One region of the Exiguobacterium sp. s166 genome, then DNA from elsewhere that is predicted to be linked to it. Evidence: riboswitches for the same ligand, from Rfam matches in the RefSeq annotation. Region 1 holds a riboswitch; the other holds the start of a gene.

What was found. Region 1 has a riboswitch for S-adenosylmethionine ahead of KNP93_RS03930 (methionine ABC transporter ATP-binding protein). Riboswitches for the same ligand answer to the same signal wherever they lie in the genome.
Positions count from the first base shown of each region.
Region 2: another riboswitch for S-adenosylmethionine. It lies ahead of mtnK (S-methyl-5-thioribose kinase); the one in region 1 lies ahead of KNP93_RS03930 (methionine ABC transporter ATP-binding protein).

Region 1 is NZ_JACSMU010000001.1:782,549-790,354, forward strand. Features, by position in the region: gene KNP93_RS03900 (metal-sensitive transcriptional regulator) at 193-456, shown strand; gene KNP93_RS03905 (YceI family protein) at 605-1,129, shown strand; gene KNP93_RS03910 (SMP-30/gluconolactonase/LRE family protein) at 1,166-1,969, shown strand; gene KNP93_RS03915 (MBL fold metallo-hydrolase) at 2,072-2,800, shown strand; gene KNP93_RS03920 (alpha-glucosidase) at 2,902-4,512, opposite strand; gene KNP93_RS03925 (aminotransferase class I/II-fold pyridoxal phosphate-dependent enzyme) at 4,676-5,863, shown strand; SAM riboswitch class I at 5,926-6,029, shown strand; gene KNP93_RS03930 (methionine ABC transporter ATP-binding protein) at 6,113-7,126, shown strand; gene KNP93_RS03935 (methionine ABC transporter permease) at 7,116-7,781, shown strand.
Region 2 is NZ_JACSMU010000006.1:137,570-145,375, forward strand. Features, by position in the region: gene KNP93_RS12980 (MBL fold metallo-hydrolase) at 1-277, opposite strand, end outside; gene KNP93_RS12985 (arsinothricin resistance N-acetyltransferase ArsN1 family A) at 346-855, opposite strand; gene KNP93_RS12990 (1,2-dihydroxy-3-keto-5-methylthiopentene dioxygenase) at 998-1,537, opposite strand; gene KNP93_RS12995 (methylthioribulose 1-phosphate dehydratase) at 1,553-2,173, opposite strand; gene KNP93_RS13000 (2-hydroxy-3-keto-5-methylthiopentenyl-1-phosphate phosphatase) at 2,170-2,829, opposite strand; gene KNP93_RS13005 (2,3-diketo-5-methylthiopentyl-1-phosphate enolase) at 2,826-4,016, opposite strand; SAM riboswitch class I at 4,097-4,198, opposite strand; SAM riboswitch class I at 4,407-4,509, shown strand; gene mtnK (S-methyl-5-thioribose kinase) at 4,588-5,757, shown strand; gene mtnA (S-methyl-5-thioribose-1-phosphate isomerase) at 5,754-6,803, shown strand; gene KNP93_RS13020 (sugar ABC transporter substrate-binding protein) at 6,823-7,806, shown strand, end outside.

The DNA of each region.
Region 1 (7,806 bases):
AGTATACGCAAGCTGACGCAAAATCGTTTTAGTTTTTTCACTTTATTTCATTTTTTTGTCCACCACATCCATATTCCCTATTCCGCTAAAAAATATAGCTGAAAAAAGCGGTTAGATTGACAGCAATACCGTGATGGGCATAGCATAAAGGTATCGAACAGACGGATTGCATCTTAGAATGGAGGAAAATGAATGGATTACGATCGTAAAATGAAGAACCGGGTCAGCCGGATCGAAGGACAACTTCGCGGTATCTTGCGAATGATGGAAGAAGGACAGGATTGCCGTGATGTCATCACGCAACTGTCGGCTGCCCGCTCCGCCATTGACCGGACGATTGGTGTCGTCGTCAGCTCCAATCTGATCGAGTGTGTCAAAGAAGCCGAACAATCCGGCGAAGGACAGACGGAGGAATTGGTTAAGGAAGCCGTTAACTTGCTGGTAAAAAGCCGCTAATCGATTCCTTGGAATCGTTGATAGTCTTGCTCTGCTTGGATGCGGTGCAAGACTTATTTTTGTTTCCGCTGTATGTTTTGGAATCGAGATAAAAAGGAACAATAAAAGGCATGACGAAAAGTGACTTGAACATGAGGAGGAACCGAATATGGCTACGTATCAACTCGATCAGGACCACAGCTCCATCACATTCTCAGTCAAACACATGATGATTTCAAAGGTTAAAGGAGAGTTTCGTGACTTTACCTTCGATGTCAGTGGAGAAGCACATGATTTGGAAAACGCTTCTGCTGTCGTAACGATTCCGGTCGCTACGATAGACACACGCAGTGCGGACCGCGATACACATTTGAAATCAGCTGATTTCTTCGATGTCGAGCAGTATCCGAACATTACTTACCGTGTGACTTCGTTTAAAAAACACTCCGGTGACGAATATGAAGTGACCGGTGATTTGACGATTAAGGATGTTACGCGGACAGAAACGTTTAAGGTCGAGTATGAAGGCAGCGGTGTTGATCCTTGGGGTAATACACGTTCCGGTTTTGAAGTCGACGGGAAGATCAAACGGGAAGACTACAATCTCACCTGGAACGTCGCGCTCGAAGCCGGAGGTGTTCTGGTCGGCAGTGATGTGAAGTTCCAATTGCACCTCGAGTTCATTCACGGGTAATTATTAGAGATCATAGTAGATGTAGGGGGAAATCAGATGACAGTTTCACTTTTTATTGATGTTGCATGTAAGACCGGGGAGTCGCCCGTCTATGACGCTAAAACAAAACGATTTTATTTCGTCGATATTCCGGGCAAGCTTCTTTTTTCATATGATTTAACGACAGAGGCTTTAAAACCGTACCAAGTACCAAGTGCCATCACCTCGATCGCTTTGACGGATGCGCCGGATTTCCTTCGTGTCACGTCGGCACATGGTTTCGGAACGTTTGATTTAAAGGAAGGACACCTCTCACTGGAAACCCAATTGACGCTTCCTGACTCCGACCGGATGAATGACGGGAAACTTGATCCATCGGGTCAGTATGTGGCCGGAAGTATCAATGAAGAGGACGGCGAGACCGCTTCCCTCTATCGTCTGCGTCATGACGGTTCCGTCGATGTCCTCCTCGAAAACTTAACGAACTCGAACGGACTCGTTTGGTCCGAGGACGGTAAGACACTCTATCACATCGATACGCCGACGAAAAAAGTCTATGCCTTCGACTATGCTGCGGATCAACCGTTGACAAACCGCCGGGTGGCCATCGACTTAGAGGACGAAGACGGTTTCCCGGATGGTATGACCAAAGACACGGAAGGTCATGTCTTCATCGCCCATTATGCCGGATCATGCTTAACACGCTGGAATCTTGAAACCGGTGAAAAACTCGCCCAGATTGATTTCCCGGTTTCGAACCCGACTTGTCCGATTCTGTACGAAGACCGTCTACTGGTCACGACAGCAGCAGACGGGGACGATTCCGAACATGCCGGAGCCGTTTTCGAAGTGACGTATTAACACATTTGCTCCCTCACGAGAGGGAGTTTTTTTGTAGACGTCTGTACTAAAACAGGCGATACTAAAACAGAAGTGTATATTATGACGAGGGAGTGTAATCGGATGCATATTTCGACGATCGAACGACTTCATCAACTGCAAACAACGCCGTCCTTCTTCCCGGTCAACTGTTACTTATTTGAAGAAGCGGACAGCCTCACCCTGATTGATACGGGGATTTCACTGAATGCCAAAGCGATTTATTCCGTCATCAAGTCGTTTGACAAACCGTTACAGTCCATCATCCTGACTCATGCACATGCCGATCACGTCGGATCCCTTGATTTTTTAGCAAGTGCTTTCCCGCTTGCCGAAGTCTCGATCAGTTACCGGGATGCGGCTCTCCTCAGCGGGGATGAGTCGTTGCGCGAAGGCGAGACGACACCGCTGAAAGGCGGCATTCCAAAAAACATCAAAACCCGTCCGGACCGGTTGCTCGAAAGCGGTCAACAGATCGGCAGTTTAAGTGTCATTGCTTCTCCGGGACACACACCGGGTTCCATCTCCCTGTGGCATGAAGGCAGTCGGACGTTGATTGCCGGTGACGCTTTCCAAACTCAGGGTGGTCTGGCGGTTTCGGGGGACACGCGTTGGCAGTTCCCCTTCCCGTCACTTGCGACCTGGGATAAGGAAGTCGCCCTCCAATCGGCACATCAGTTGACGGAATTGACACCGGACGTCCTGGCAGTCGGTCACGGACCGCTCGTCGTCGCACCAAGCTTCGATATGCGCCAGGCAGTCGACCGGTTCGAACAGCTCTTATCCTCGAAAAAGCGCAACGGCTATACGTAAAAAAATCAGCTGGTTCAAAAAAATCCGGACATTTCCTGCTCCTCATTTAGAAATGAAGAGTAGAAGATGTCCGGATTTTTTCTGTTGACCGTCGCCGCCAGTTAAGGCATCTCATATTGGTACAATCGGGCTTCGTACGGTGCCAATCGATTGATGTCCGCGGTCTCATAATTCGTCAGAATCAACTGTTCTTCCGGTAAACCAAACGTCGTCGTCACCGGTTCATCATGGACGTTCAAGACGATCCGCCAAACCACTCCGCCCAGGACCCGTTCATAGACATACAGGTACGGATCCTGAATCGCCAGATCACGATAACCTCCGTAAACCATGACCGGATGAGTCTTCCGTAAATCAATCAGTTGCCGGTAAAACACCAGCACGGAATGCGGATCCTGTTCCGCTGTTTCGACGTTGATGTCACGGTAGTTCGGATTGACCGTCATCCATGGCGTCGCTGCGGTGAATCCGGCTGCTTTGCCGGTATTCCACTGCATCGGTGTCCGTGAATTATCTCGCGCCCGCAACTGCATCGAGGACAGGACGGTTCCGGGTGATTCGCCGGCGGCAATCCGTTCGGCGTATTGATTCCGAAATGCGACGTCCTGATAAGACTCGGGATCAGAAAAACGAATGCCGGTCATGCCGATTTCTTCACCCTGATAAATGTACGGGATGCCCGGTAACGTGTGCAGCATCAAGCCCAGTAGCTTGGCACTTTCGACACGATACCGTTCGCTTCCGAACCGGGTCACCTGACGGGTGTGGTCATGGTTATTCAAAAACTGTGACGCGACTCCGCTCGGATAAAGCGCTTCGTACCAACGCTTCTGGATTTGTTTGAAGCGCGGTAAATCCATCGTCTCCATGTCATCCGCGACTTCGAAGTGAAACAGCGTCCGCAACTCATTCCGTTCCTCACCGACATACAGTAACCCGTCTTCCGGGCCGACGAACGGAATCTCACCGACGGTAAAGAGATCGGTTCCCGCCAGTACTTCCTGGTGCATCTCCTGCAAGAATTCATGAATGCCCGGCTGGTTCCCTAAGTAGGATAAATTCAGAGGATCTGCGACATCATCATACGTCGCCCGTTTCTTGATCAGGTTGATGACATCCATCCTAAAGCCGTCGATTCCTTTCTCGGCCCACCACCGCATCATCGTATACACAGCCTGCCGGACTGCAGGATGTTCCCAGTTCAAGTCCGGTTGCTCCGATGCAAAGGAATGGAAGTAATACTGCTGGCGTGTCTCATCCCACGTCCAAGGGCTCGGCGCAAAATACGACCGCCAATTGTTCGGCGGTGTTCCTTTGACCCCGTCCCGCCAAATGTACCAATCGGCTTTCTCGTTTGTCCGACTGCTGCGGGATTCTTTAAACCACGTGTGTTGATCACTCGTATGATTGACGACCAAATCAAGAATCAGTTTCAGTCCCCGTTCATGGGCGGACGCAATCAGTTCTTCCAGATCCGACATCGTTCCCGCCTTCGGCATAATCGAGTAATAATCCGAAATGTCGTATCCGTTATCGACATCCGGTGATGTATAACAGGGATTTAACCAGATGACATCGACACCAAGGGAAGCGATGTAATCGAGTTTTTCAATTACTCCGCGTAAATCGCCCATCCCGTCTCCGTTCGAATCTTTAAAACTGCGCCAATACACTTGATAGACAACGGCTTCTTTCCACCAGGCCCGATTCATCCCATCATCTCCTTTGTGATTCAATCGTATTCTAGTTCAGTGTATCAAAAACACGAAAGCCATCGGTTCTTTTTCCCAATTATCAGCAATTATTAAAAAACTCTTTTCTTTTTTCTGAAAATTCGTTATCCTTGACGACAATACCCAACAAGGAGGAAGACAGATGAAACATTTCGCCCCATCGATTGCGATTGATCGGTTACCCGCTCCGGTCTTCGCCGAGCTCGCCCAGCGGATCGGTGCCGTCAAGGCTGCCGGTCATGACGTCATCACGCTTGGTCAGGGAACACCGGATCAGACGACACCCGTACATATTCTGGATGCCTTGAAAGAAGCAATCAATGACGCTTCAAACCTCCAGTACCCGCCATTTCGCGGACACGATTTCCTCAAACAGGCTGTCGCGGATTTTTATCAGTCAGAGTTTGGCGTAAACATCGATCCGGCCTCTGAAGTCGCCATTTTGCTCGGCAGCAAAGCCGGTATCGTCGCTTTACCGCAAACGATCGTCAATCCCGGTGAAGGTGTCATTGTTCCTGATCCCGGATACCCGGATTACTTATCCGGCGCCGCCCTTGCCGGAGCTTACCCGATCACATTGCCGCTCCTTGCGGAAAATGCCTTTTTACCTGACTACACGTTACTTGATACGACAGATGTCGAACGGGCCCGGATGTTGTTCCTCAACTACCCGAGCAATCCGACCGGGGCGACGGCAACAGCGGAAGCCTTCGAGCAAACGGTTTCCTTCGCTGATGCGAACGACATTTGCGTCGTCCACGACCTCGCCTACGGCGGAATCAGCTTCGACGGTCCGACCCGCAGTTTCCTCCAGACGGAAGGCGCAAAAGACGTCGGAATCGAACTGTTTTCATTATCGAAACGTTTTAACATGTCCGGTTTCCGAATCGCCTTCGCCATCGGGAATCCGTCCGTCATCGCAAGTATCGAGACGTACCAGGAACACTTATACGTCAGTGCTTTCACACCGATTCAACAGGCAGCAACCGTCGCTCTTTCAAGCGATCAGACGTGTGTCCGCGAACTGAGCGCTCTGTATGAAGCGCGGCGTGATGCCTTGTTCGGCAAGTTACAGGAAATCAGTTGGGACGGACCGATCCCGGGCGGTTCGTTCTTCGTCTGGTTGCCGGTCCCGTCCGGCTACACGTCCCAAAGCTTTACCGATCACCTGCTCGACGAAGCGCATGTCGCCGTTACACCGGGACATTTCTTCGGCGAATACGGGGAAGGTTACGTCCGGATCAGCCTGATTGCTGACGCCGAACGACTCGTCGAAGCAGCTGAACGGATTGGTCAATTGAATCTGTTTCGCCAGACCGTTGCGGAATAATTCTGAAAAAATGTTTGACAAATGGGAATGATTTCCGTTACAGTAAGTCCCAACAGCATATCTACTTATCGAGAGCGACCGAGGGATTAGGCCCAACGACGTCCGGCAACCACCTTTAAGGAACGGTGCCACATCCTACAGAATGTTTCATTCTGAGAGATAAGTTACGAAATCTTACACTTCGTCGCTTTTTTCTGGTTGCTCTTAACTGGAAAAAGGCGATTTTTTTGTATAGGGAGGAAACGACAGATGATTGAATTTAAAGGGATCACTAAACGGTTCGTTCGTGACCGGACACCCATTTTTGCCTTACGTGACGTCAATTTAACGATTCAGCAAGGTGAAATCTTTGGCATCATCGGTGAATCCGGTGCCGGAAAAAGCACCCTGCTCCGTCTGATCAACGGACTGGAGACACCGACACAAGGAACGGTTAAAGTATCGGGCACTAATCTGTCCGGCCTCTCCAAAGGCAGCTTACGCGAACTGCGTTTGAACATCGGGATGATCTTTCAACACTTCCAATTGATTCAATCCCGGAACGTCGCCGATAATATCGCCTTCGCCTTAAAGGCTGCCGGCGTCAAACGGACTGACTTCCCCCAACGGATCAAAGAGCTCGTCTCCCTGGTCGGACTCGAAGGCTTCGAGACGAATTTCCCGAGTCAGCTCAGCGGCGGTCAAAAGCAACGGGTCGGGATTGCCCGCGCCCTTGCGAATAATCCGAGTGTCCTGTTATGTGACGAAGCGACGTCCGCTCTTGATCCGGTCACGACGCTGCAAATTCTCGAACTGCTGAAAGACTTGAATGAACGGCTTGGCCTGACGATCATTCTCATTACCCATGAAATCGATGTCGTCAAACAGATTTGTCACCGGGTTGCCGTCATGGCGCAAGGTGAAGTCGTTGAAGTCGCCCGTACATACGACCTGTTCAGTCAGCCGGCACATGATGTCACGAAACATTATGTCGATACGGCACTCCAGATCGAGTTACCGGAACGGATCTTGCGAACGACACCGGGAAAAATTATCCGCCTGCAATTCACAGGTGAAAAGACCGGTGAAAGTACGTTATCGGAAGCAATTAAACAGTTTGATATTTCCGTCAGCATCCTCCACGGTAAGGTCGACTATATCCAGAACGTCGCTTTCGGAGTGCTGATTGTCAGTTTGACCGGTCCGACCCTTCACGTGAACCGCTCCTTGACGTGGCTCGAAGAACAACTTCACACGCTTGAGGTGATCCAGGATGTGGCTTGAACGGATTGAAACCATGTTACCGGATCTTGCGAAAGCGTTAGCGGAAACGGCTTTGATGGTCGGAATCTCACTCGGCTTCGCCCTCATCATCGGGATTCCACTCGGGATCTTACTGTTCATCACGGACCGGGGATTGTTTTTCCAGAACGTCGCCGTCCGCAGCATCTTGGACTTTTTCGTTAATATCGTCCGTTCGTTACCGTTCATCATCCTGCTCGTCGCGTTGATTCCGCTGACACAACTGTTACTCGATAATACAATTGGACCGACTGCTGCTTCCGTCAGCCTGAGTGTCGCCGCCATTCCGTTTCTCGCCCGACTGGTCGAGACATCGCTCCGTGAGATTCCACCGGGATTAATCGAAGCAGCAGAAGCCTGTGGTGCGACACCGTTTCGGATCATCATCAGTGCACTCTTACCGGAAGCCCTTCCCGGCATCATTCAAGCCGTCACTTTGACGACCATCAGCCTGATCGGGTTTTCCGCCATGGCCGGTATCGTCGGTGGTGGCGGCGTCGGTGACCTGGCCATCCGCTTTGGCTATTACCGGTACGATAATGTCGTCATGATCGTGACAATTGTCGTCCTCGTCATCATTGTTCAAAGTATTCAAGGGCTTGGCAATGTTCTGGCCCGTCGTGCTGATAAACGTTAACCAAAAATAGAGAATCGTAAGGGAG
Region 2 (7,806 bases), on a different contig from region 1:
CCGTCTCATTTTGCGTATAAAGCGGAATTTGTTTCGGTAACACTTCTTTTGCCGTCTCGTCAAAATGGTCGGCATGCAGATGGGTGACGAAAATCGCGTCCGGATCAAGTAACGTCGCGATATCGACCGGTAAGTCGACGAGCGGGTTCGGAACGGCATTAGGTGTGTGACCAAACGGCGGTAAGGTTCCTTTTTCACCGAGAAACGGATCGATTAAAAATACTTGATTGGCATAAGTAACGACGAGTGTCGCATTACGGATCTGTTGAATATCCACAGGCAGTCTTCCTTTCGGGTTGGGAATGTTTCACTGTTCGTTCATTTCCCATTCAGACGCCGGACTAATCATATCTGCTCGTCGATCGTTTTCGGAAGCAACTTTTCCATCGCCAGGACATCGACATAATACCCGTTGAGCATACCCTGTTCCTTAAATGTTCCGACAATCCGGAAACCGGACCGGATGTACAGTTTTTGACCGAGTCTGTTAAACGGAAACGTAAACAGAATCAACTTGTGGAACCCTTGCGTAATCGCGTGTTCTTCAATGACATGGAGCAGCTGACGCCCGATGCCTTGTCCGCGGTGGGTCCGGGTGATGTAGACCGATAGTTCACCGACCGATTGATAGACGGGGCGCGGATTGTAGGGGTCAAGTGAGATGAAGCCAAGGATCGTCGTTCCTTCATACGCTACAAACCCGGCATAGCGGGGTGTCCGTTCCTGATACCAGTCCTGCATGAAAGATAATTCCTTGGTATCCGTTTCAAGCGTCGCGATCCGATCTTCGATGCCTTCGTTATAGATGTCGAGGATGTCTTGTAAATCAGCTTCTTGGACAGGACGAATCATCATACACGTGACCTCCAATTCAAAAGAGTCTTTTCTTCATTATATAGGAGGAAACGAAAACAAGCGGTATGTTTGTAAGATAGGAATGGAGCAGAAAAAAACAGACAGCCGGATGGACCGGGCCGTCTGCTATTCGGATGTTTCCTCAGTTTGTAGTTTCGATCGGATCTTTTTCGTAAATTGGAACCCAACCATCCGTTGTCACGAAAATCCGGACCGCAACGACTTGGCGATCGTCCTGTAGTGTGAAGTAATGACGTGTATTGACGGGAACGGAAATCAAATCTCCGGGGTTCAGTTCAATGTTGTAATAGCCGACTTCGTCGTCCTGGATCGCAAAGACGCCGTGACCGCTGACGATGAACCGGACTTCGTCATCCGTATGGTGGTGCTCTTTTTGGAAGTTGACGAGCAACTCATCTAAGTTCGGTGTCGCATCGGACAGTGAGATGATATCGGCCGTCTGGTAGCCGCGGCGTTCCGAGACGTCCGTAATTTCCGGCTCGAACGTATCGAGAATCGTTTGTTTGTCCGCGTCCGTCAGCGTATAGGTGTCGACCAGTTCTGCCGGGAGTTTCGAGACATCCCATTGTTCATACAGGACACCACGTGAAGAAAGAAAAGCGGAAACCTCGTTTTGATCCGTATACCGTTCGTTTGTCTTTTGGAAAAGTACTGTTGCCATTTTAAATTCCTCCTTTTAATGAATCGCCTGTCGGCACGTTTGCAGTTTTAACGTGTAGCTGAATAAAAATTCAAAGGCTTCCAACTGTTTTTTCGCTTCAAAGGCAGTCGGTGCCCAGACGGTGATCCCGTGATTGCGAATCAGGACGGCACCGCTTTCCGTTTTTACATGCTTGGCAAACACTGCGGCAAGAGTCGGGATATCCGCATGGTTCGCAATAACCGGTACGACGACTTCCGCATCTTCTTCCCAGCGGCCGAGTGCCTTGATGATTTCCTGACCGGTAAACCGGATTTCCCCGCGGTCTCCGTAGAGTTCTGAAATGACATTGTTGTCGACGGTATGGACATGAAGCGAGCAGCCGGCCGTCGTCCGGTTAAAAACTTCGACATGAAGTAACGTCTCCGCGGAAGGACGTCCGTTTTGTTCGCCGATCAATTGACCGGTCGCGTCAACATGGACGAAATCGTCCGGCGTGTCCTGGCGTTTATCTTTGCCGCTTGCCGTCACAAGAAATTCCGTCGGACTGCTGTTCGTTCGAATGGCGAGGTTACCGCTCGTGCCGGGAAACCAGTCGCGTGCGGCGAACTCCTGCTTGATAGCGCGGAGTTCTTCGTATCGTTTCAAGAATGTCATGCATGCACCCCCGTGGTCTGTAAGTGTTTGACGATGTCATAAAACGTTTCAAACGGCGTATAGGGAATACCGTGCTGTTCACAGAGTGTTATCAGATAACCCCGGGCATAGACGTGATCAGCCTTTTTCGCCAGTTCAAAATCCGTCACGGAATCGCCGATTGCGATGATCGTATCGCCGTCCTGCTTCAACTTCCGGGCGATTGACGTTTTACAACAGCCGCATTGATTGTTGCATGCCGCATCGCAAGCGTGTGGCCATTCAATCCGGACCGTCTCTTCACTGAAGTCACTGCCGTTGCAGTAAATCGTTTCATCTGTCAGTAAACAGGCAAGAATCGGTTGGACAAAAAAGTCAATTCCGCCGCTGACAATCGCAAAGTCGATTCCGTTTGATTTGGCAAAGGCGAGTAAGGTGTCGAAGCCGGGACGGATGACTGCCCGATTAATCAAAAAATCGATATACTCCTGTTTTCGATCTGAGGGCAACAATCGGAACATCTGTCCAACCCCGGACCGGATCGACAGCGACCGGTCGAGCACACCTTTTTTTAATGGTTCAAATGCTTCTTGCGGGGCAAACTCTTTCATCAAGGCGATGATGTTGTCGTGTTCCGTCACCGTGCCGTCGAAGTCACATAAAATCCGAGTCGTCATTTCGTGATCCCCCAGGCGTCAAGGGCGACCCGTAATTCTTCCTGCCGCGTTGCGGCACTTGTCAGCGATTCTCCGGTCAGTGCGGCGTCGAGCGCCTGACGAAATGCAAGGACACCGGCCGCTGCCCCTTGCGGATGACCGTGAACGCCGCCTCCGGCATTGATGACCGAATCGGTACCGAAATCACGGACGAGCTGAGCGACGAGGCCGGGATGGATGCCGGCGGACGGAACCGGCAGAATCGTCTTCGTTTCTCCGATTCGCGTCGCTTCAACGGCGATCCCGCGGGCCAAATCTTTGGCGAGTGCAACGTTACCATAGGGAGACGGGAACAATGTCAAGTCAGCACCGGCCAGTCGGGGTAACGTTCCAAGCAGAACAGGAGCCGAAATACCGTATTCAGGACTTGCGATCAAGGCACCGCTTAAGGCCGGGTGATTAAAAATCGGGACGGAAATGTCCGCATCGGCAGCCAACTCGCGCAGGACATCGAGTCCGTATGTAAACGTGTTGAGCAGGAAGGCCGTGGCACCTGCTTCAATCAGGCGTTTTGCCTGTTCCTTCAAGCCGAAGACGGGACCGCTTAACGTAATCGCATAAAGCGCCCGTTTGCCGGTGCGTTCATAATGGGCGTCGAGGACTTCCCGTCCGATCCGTGCCCGGTCGAGTGCCGGCGTCAACGGATTGTCGTATAGAATCTCATCATCTTTAACGAGATCGATGCCGCCCGCGAGCTGTGCTTCGAGTTGTTCCCGTAAAAAGACGAGGTCCCGTCCGATGACTCCTTTAAATATGCTCATCAACAGGGGACGGTCATGGACCTGAATCAATTGACGGACTCCTTCAATCCCGAATTTGGCACCGGGAAAGTCGTTCGTGAATGACGGGGGAAGCTGTAAGTCGGTTAACTTGATTTGTCCATCGAGCGACAGTTTACCGAAGACCGTCGTTAAGATAGCGGAAAAGTCCCGTGAGACGTTGTGTTCCGGATAACGGATCGTAATGTAACCTTTGCCGTCATGTTCTTCTGTATGGACGACCTGTCCTTTAAAGGATTCCAGTTGTTGTTGTTCCAAGTGATTTAAATCGGTCCATGAACCGACCGTCAGACCGAGCGCGATTTGCTCTGCCCGTTTCGGCAACTGATCGGTCGTTCCGAGTTGGTATGTTGCGGTAATGTACGCCATATGAATCGTCTCTCCCTTATTGAAAAATACAAAAATGGTCCCTCGTCAATGACAAGAGACCATGAAAATTTGCGCGTGGACTCTTATCTGTCAGCGTATTAGCTGCAAGAATTAGCACCGTGCCAAGTGGTCGGTTGCTGCGACATCGTAGGGCTCGTCCCTCCGTCTGCTCTTGATAAGAATTGGATGAAATTGTGAAATCTAATTGCAATTTTTACATGAGATCCATCACTTGTCAAACTATATTTTGAAAATTTATTTTTTTGAAAATACTTCTTCTATAGACGGTTCCGTTTTTGAATCCGTTTCACTAAAAATTGGAATTGACAGACGGCCAGCAACGCACGTAGTATTCAAATCAACATCAAATCACATGACAACTACATATGACTCTTATCGTGAGTTGGCAGAGGGAATTGGCCCGAAGACGCCGCAGCAACCGACCATCCGGCACGGTGCTACATCCAACAGACATTCGTCTGAGAGATAAGAGGACGGAGTATTCTGCCGCGCCTCTTTTCTTTGACGAAAAGAGGCGTTTTTTCGTGTGATCAACAAGGAGGAAACCAGAATGGGATACCAAGCATTTACAGTACAGGACGCGATTGAACGGGTCCGGACACTCGGATTAATCGGCAATGAACCGGTGACGGCAGAAGAGATCGGGGACGGGAATTTAAATCTCGTTTTCCGGATTCAGGAAGGAGAAAAACGGCTGATTTTAAAGCAGGCGTTGCCATATGCGAAAGTCGTCGGGGAAAGCTGGCCGCTGTCGCTCGAACGGGCCTGGATTGAACAATCGGCCTTAAAAGAATTCGCAAAAGTCGCTGTTCCTTTCGTTCCGCACGTCTACCATGCGAGCAAGGAAGAAGCGTTTACGGTGATGGAGGATTTGTCGCATTTGACGATCGCCCGGACCGGCTTGCTCGAAGGGGAAAAGTATCCGTTACTCGCGGAACACATCGGTTCGTACCTGGCGCGGACACTGTTTTATACGTCGGATTTTGCGCTTGGACCGGTCGCGAAAAAACAAGTGGCACGGAACTACTACAATCCGGATCTCTGTGATATCACGGAAAAATTGATCTTCACAGACCCGTTTTATGATGCGGAAACGAATGCGATTGAAGCAGGCCTCGAAGCGGAAGCGGTTCGGTTATGGCAGGATGCAGAACTGAAACGCGAAGTCGCGAAACTGGAAACACTGTTCATCACAAAAGGTGATGCATTATTGCACGGTGACTTACATACCGGAAGTATTTTTGCTTCAGCCGATGAAACGAAAGTCATCGATCCCGAGTTCGCCTTTTACGGACCGTTTGGTTTTGATGTCGGACAATTCATCGCCCATCTCTGCTTTGCCGCGTATCCAAACTATGCCGAGTTACGGGATGGACGGGTGAAGGATATCGATACGTTTTGGCTGACCTTTGCGTCGACGTTCAAAGCATTATGGGAACGCGAAGCGGTAGAGCCGTTCCGTTCGGCGGGCGGACTTGTCGACGATGTCCTCAGTACGATTTTACAGGACGCACTGGGCTTTGCCGGTTGTGAGTTGATCCGGCGGACGATTGGATTGGCACCGGTTGCGGACCTCGAGAACATCACGGACGCGAGGGAACGACTTGAGCGGAAACGTCATGCGTTACGTCTTGGAGTGGCATTGATCAAACGCCGGACCGAATGCAAGACGTTCACCGATTTACGAAACTTCGATTTGACGGAGGAACTCAGCCGATGAGCCAATTCGTCCAAAGCATCATCTATGACAACGGGACGGTGACGATTTTGGATCAGACCCGGCTCCCGGAAGAAGAACGATACGAGGTTATCCATGACTTGGCGCAAGCGATTGACGCCATCAAACAATTGCGTGTCCGCGGTGCACCGGCCATCAGCCTGTTCGGCGGCTTCATCCTTGTGCAGGAAGCATTCCGCCGGACGACAGGGTCACTTTCTGAAGCGAAACAAGAACTGTTGACGGTGTCGGCCCAATTGCTCGCAACCCGGCCGACCGCTGTCAATTTGCGGAACGTGCTTGATGAGCTGAATCAAATTATTGTCTCGAGTACGGCGCTTGCCGAGTTACCAAAACGGTTGGAACAAAAGGCGCTCGAACTGTATGAAACGGATGCCAAGACATCCCGGCAAATCGGGATCCACGCATTGGAATTATTTGAGTCCGGTGACCGGGTTCTGACGATTTGTAATGCCGGATCGATTGCGACAGCGGCTTACGGGACGGCACTCGCCCCGTTTTATCTCGCGAAAGAACAGGAAATTCTGCTCTCCGTTTATGCGTCGGAAACGCGGCCGTTACTGCAGGGAGCGCGTCTGACGACATGGGAACTGCAACGGGCCGGTATTGACGTGACCTTGATTACCGATAATATGGTCGCCCATACCATCAAAGAAAAAAACATCACCGCCATCATCGTCGGTGCCGACCGGATTACCCGAAACGGGGATACCGCGAATAAAATCGGGACGTTTCAACTGGCGTTACTGGCCCGTGCTTTCGGGATTCCGTTTTATGTCGCGGCACCCCTTTCGACCTTTGATTTGACGAGCTTGTCGGGAGACGAGATTGAGATTGAAGAACGCGATGCCCGTGAAGTGACGCAATTCGCAGGGAAAGCAACGGCGCCGGCCGGTGTGGCCGTCTTTAATCCGGCGTTTGACGTGACACCGCACGAATTGATCACGGCAATCATTACGGAACTGGGAGTCATCAAGCATCCGTCCGTCGAAACGATCGAGCAGACAATCGGACAACAAATACGTTAAACAGACTGGGGAGATCGAAATGAAAAAATTAGCATTTGCGGTACTTGCACCGGCGGTCTTGCTGGCTGCTTGCGCCAATAGCGAAGCGACACCGACGAAAAAAATCAGTGGTGTACCGGAAAGTGTCCAGGGAGACGTCAAAATTGCCGTCATCCGCAATCTGGCATCCGATGACCATACGAAACAGTTTTTGGACGGAGCTCGTTCGGAAGGGGAAGCGCTCGGTTTTCAGGTTAACACGTTCATCTCGGAAGGCAATGACGTCAAATTCAAGGAACTCGTCGCCCAAGCCGTCCAACAGGATTATGACGGACTGATCATCTCGCACGGAAAAGAGGATTATGCCTACGACATGATCAAACCGGCAATCGACAAAGGAATCAAAGTCGTGACGTTCGATACAGTGACAAAGAAAAAGGACCAGACGTTAAAAGGCATCACGGAAACGTTCCAGGATGATCATAAACTGGCACAGCTTTCACTCGATGAAGTAACGAAAGTCAAAGACGATCAGCCGGTCCGGGTCATCAAACTGTGGTTCGGTCCGGGATTTGCCCCGCTTGACCGCCGTCAGGAAATCTACAAGACATACGAAGCAGACGGAAAAATTAAAACGCTTGAAACAGTCGGACCAACGAACTTCCAGGATGTCCAAGGCGATATTGCGACGAAGATGAACGCGATTCTCGCCAAATATCCGAAAGGAAGTATCGATGCCGTCTGGGGTGCTTGGGATGAAGTCGCCAAAGGAGCCTATAAATCCTTAAAGGATAACAAACGTCAGGAGATTCCGTTGATTTCAATCGACGTTTCGAACCAGGACATCAATCTGATGCGTGAAAAGGGCAGTAACTGGGTGTCGACGAGTGCCGTCGATCCGCATTTGATCGGACAGACGGATATGCGTCTGCTGGCGAAAAAGCTGGCCGGGGAAAACACACCGGACACTTTTGACCTAGACGCTAAACTGGTCGAACAAAAAGCACTGAAAGCCGATACGACG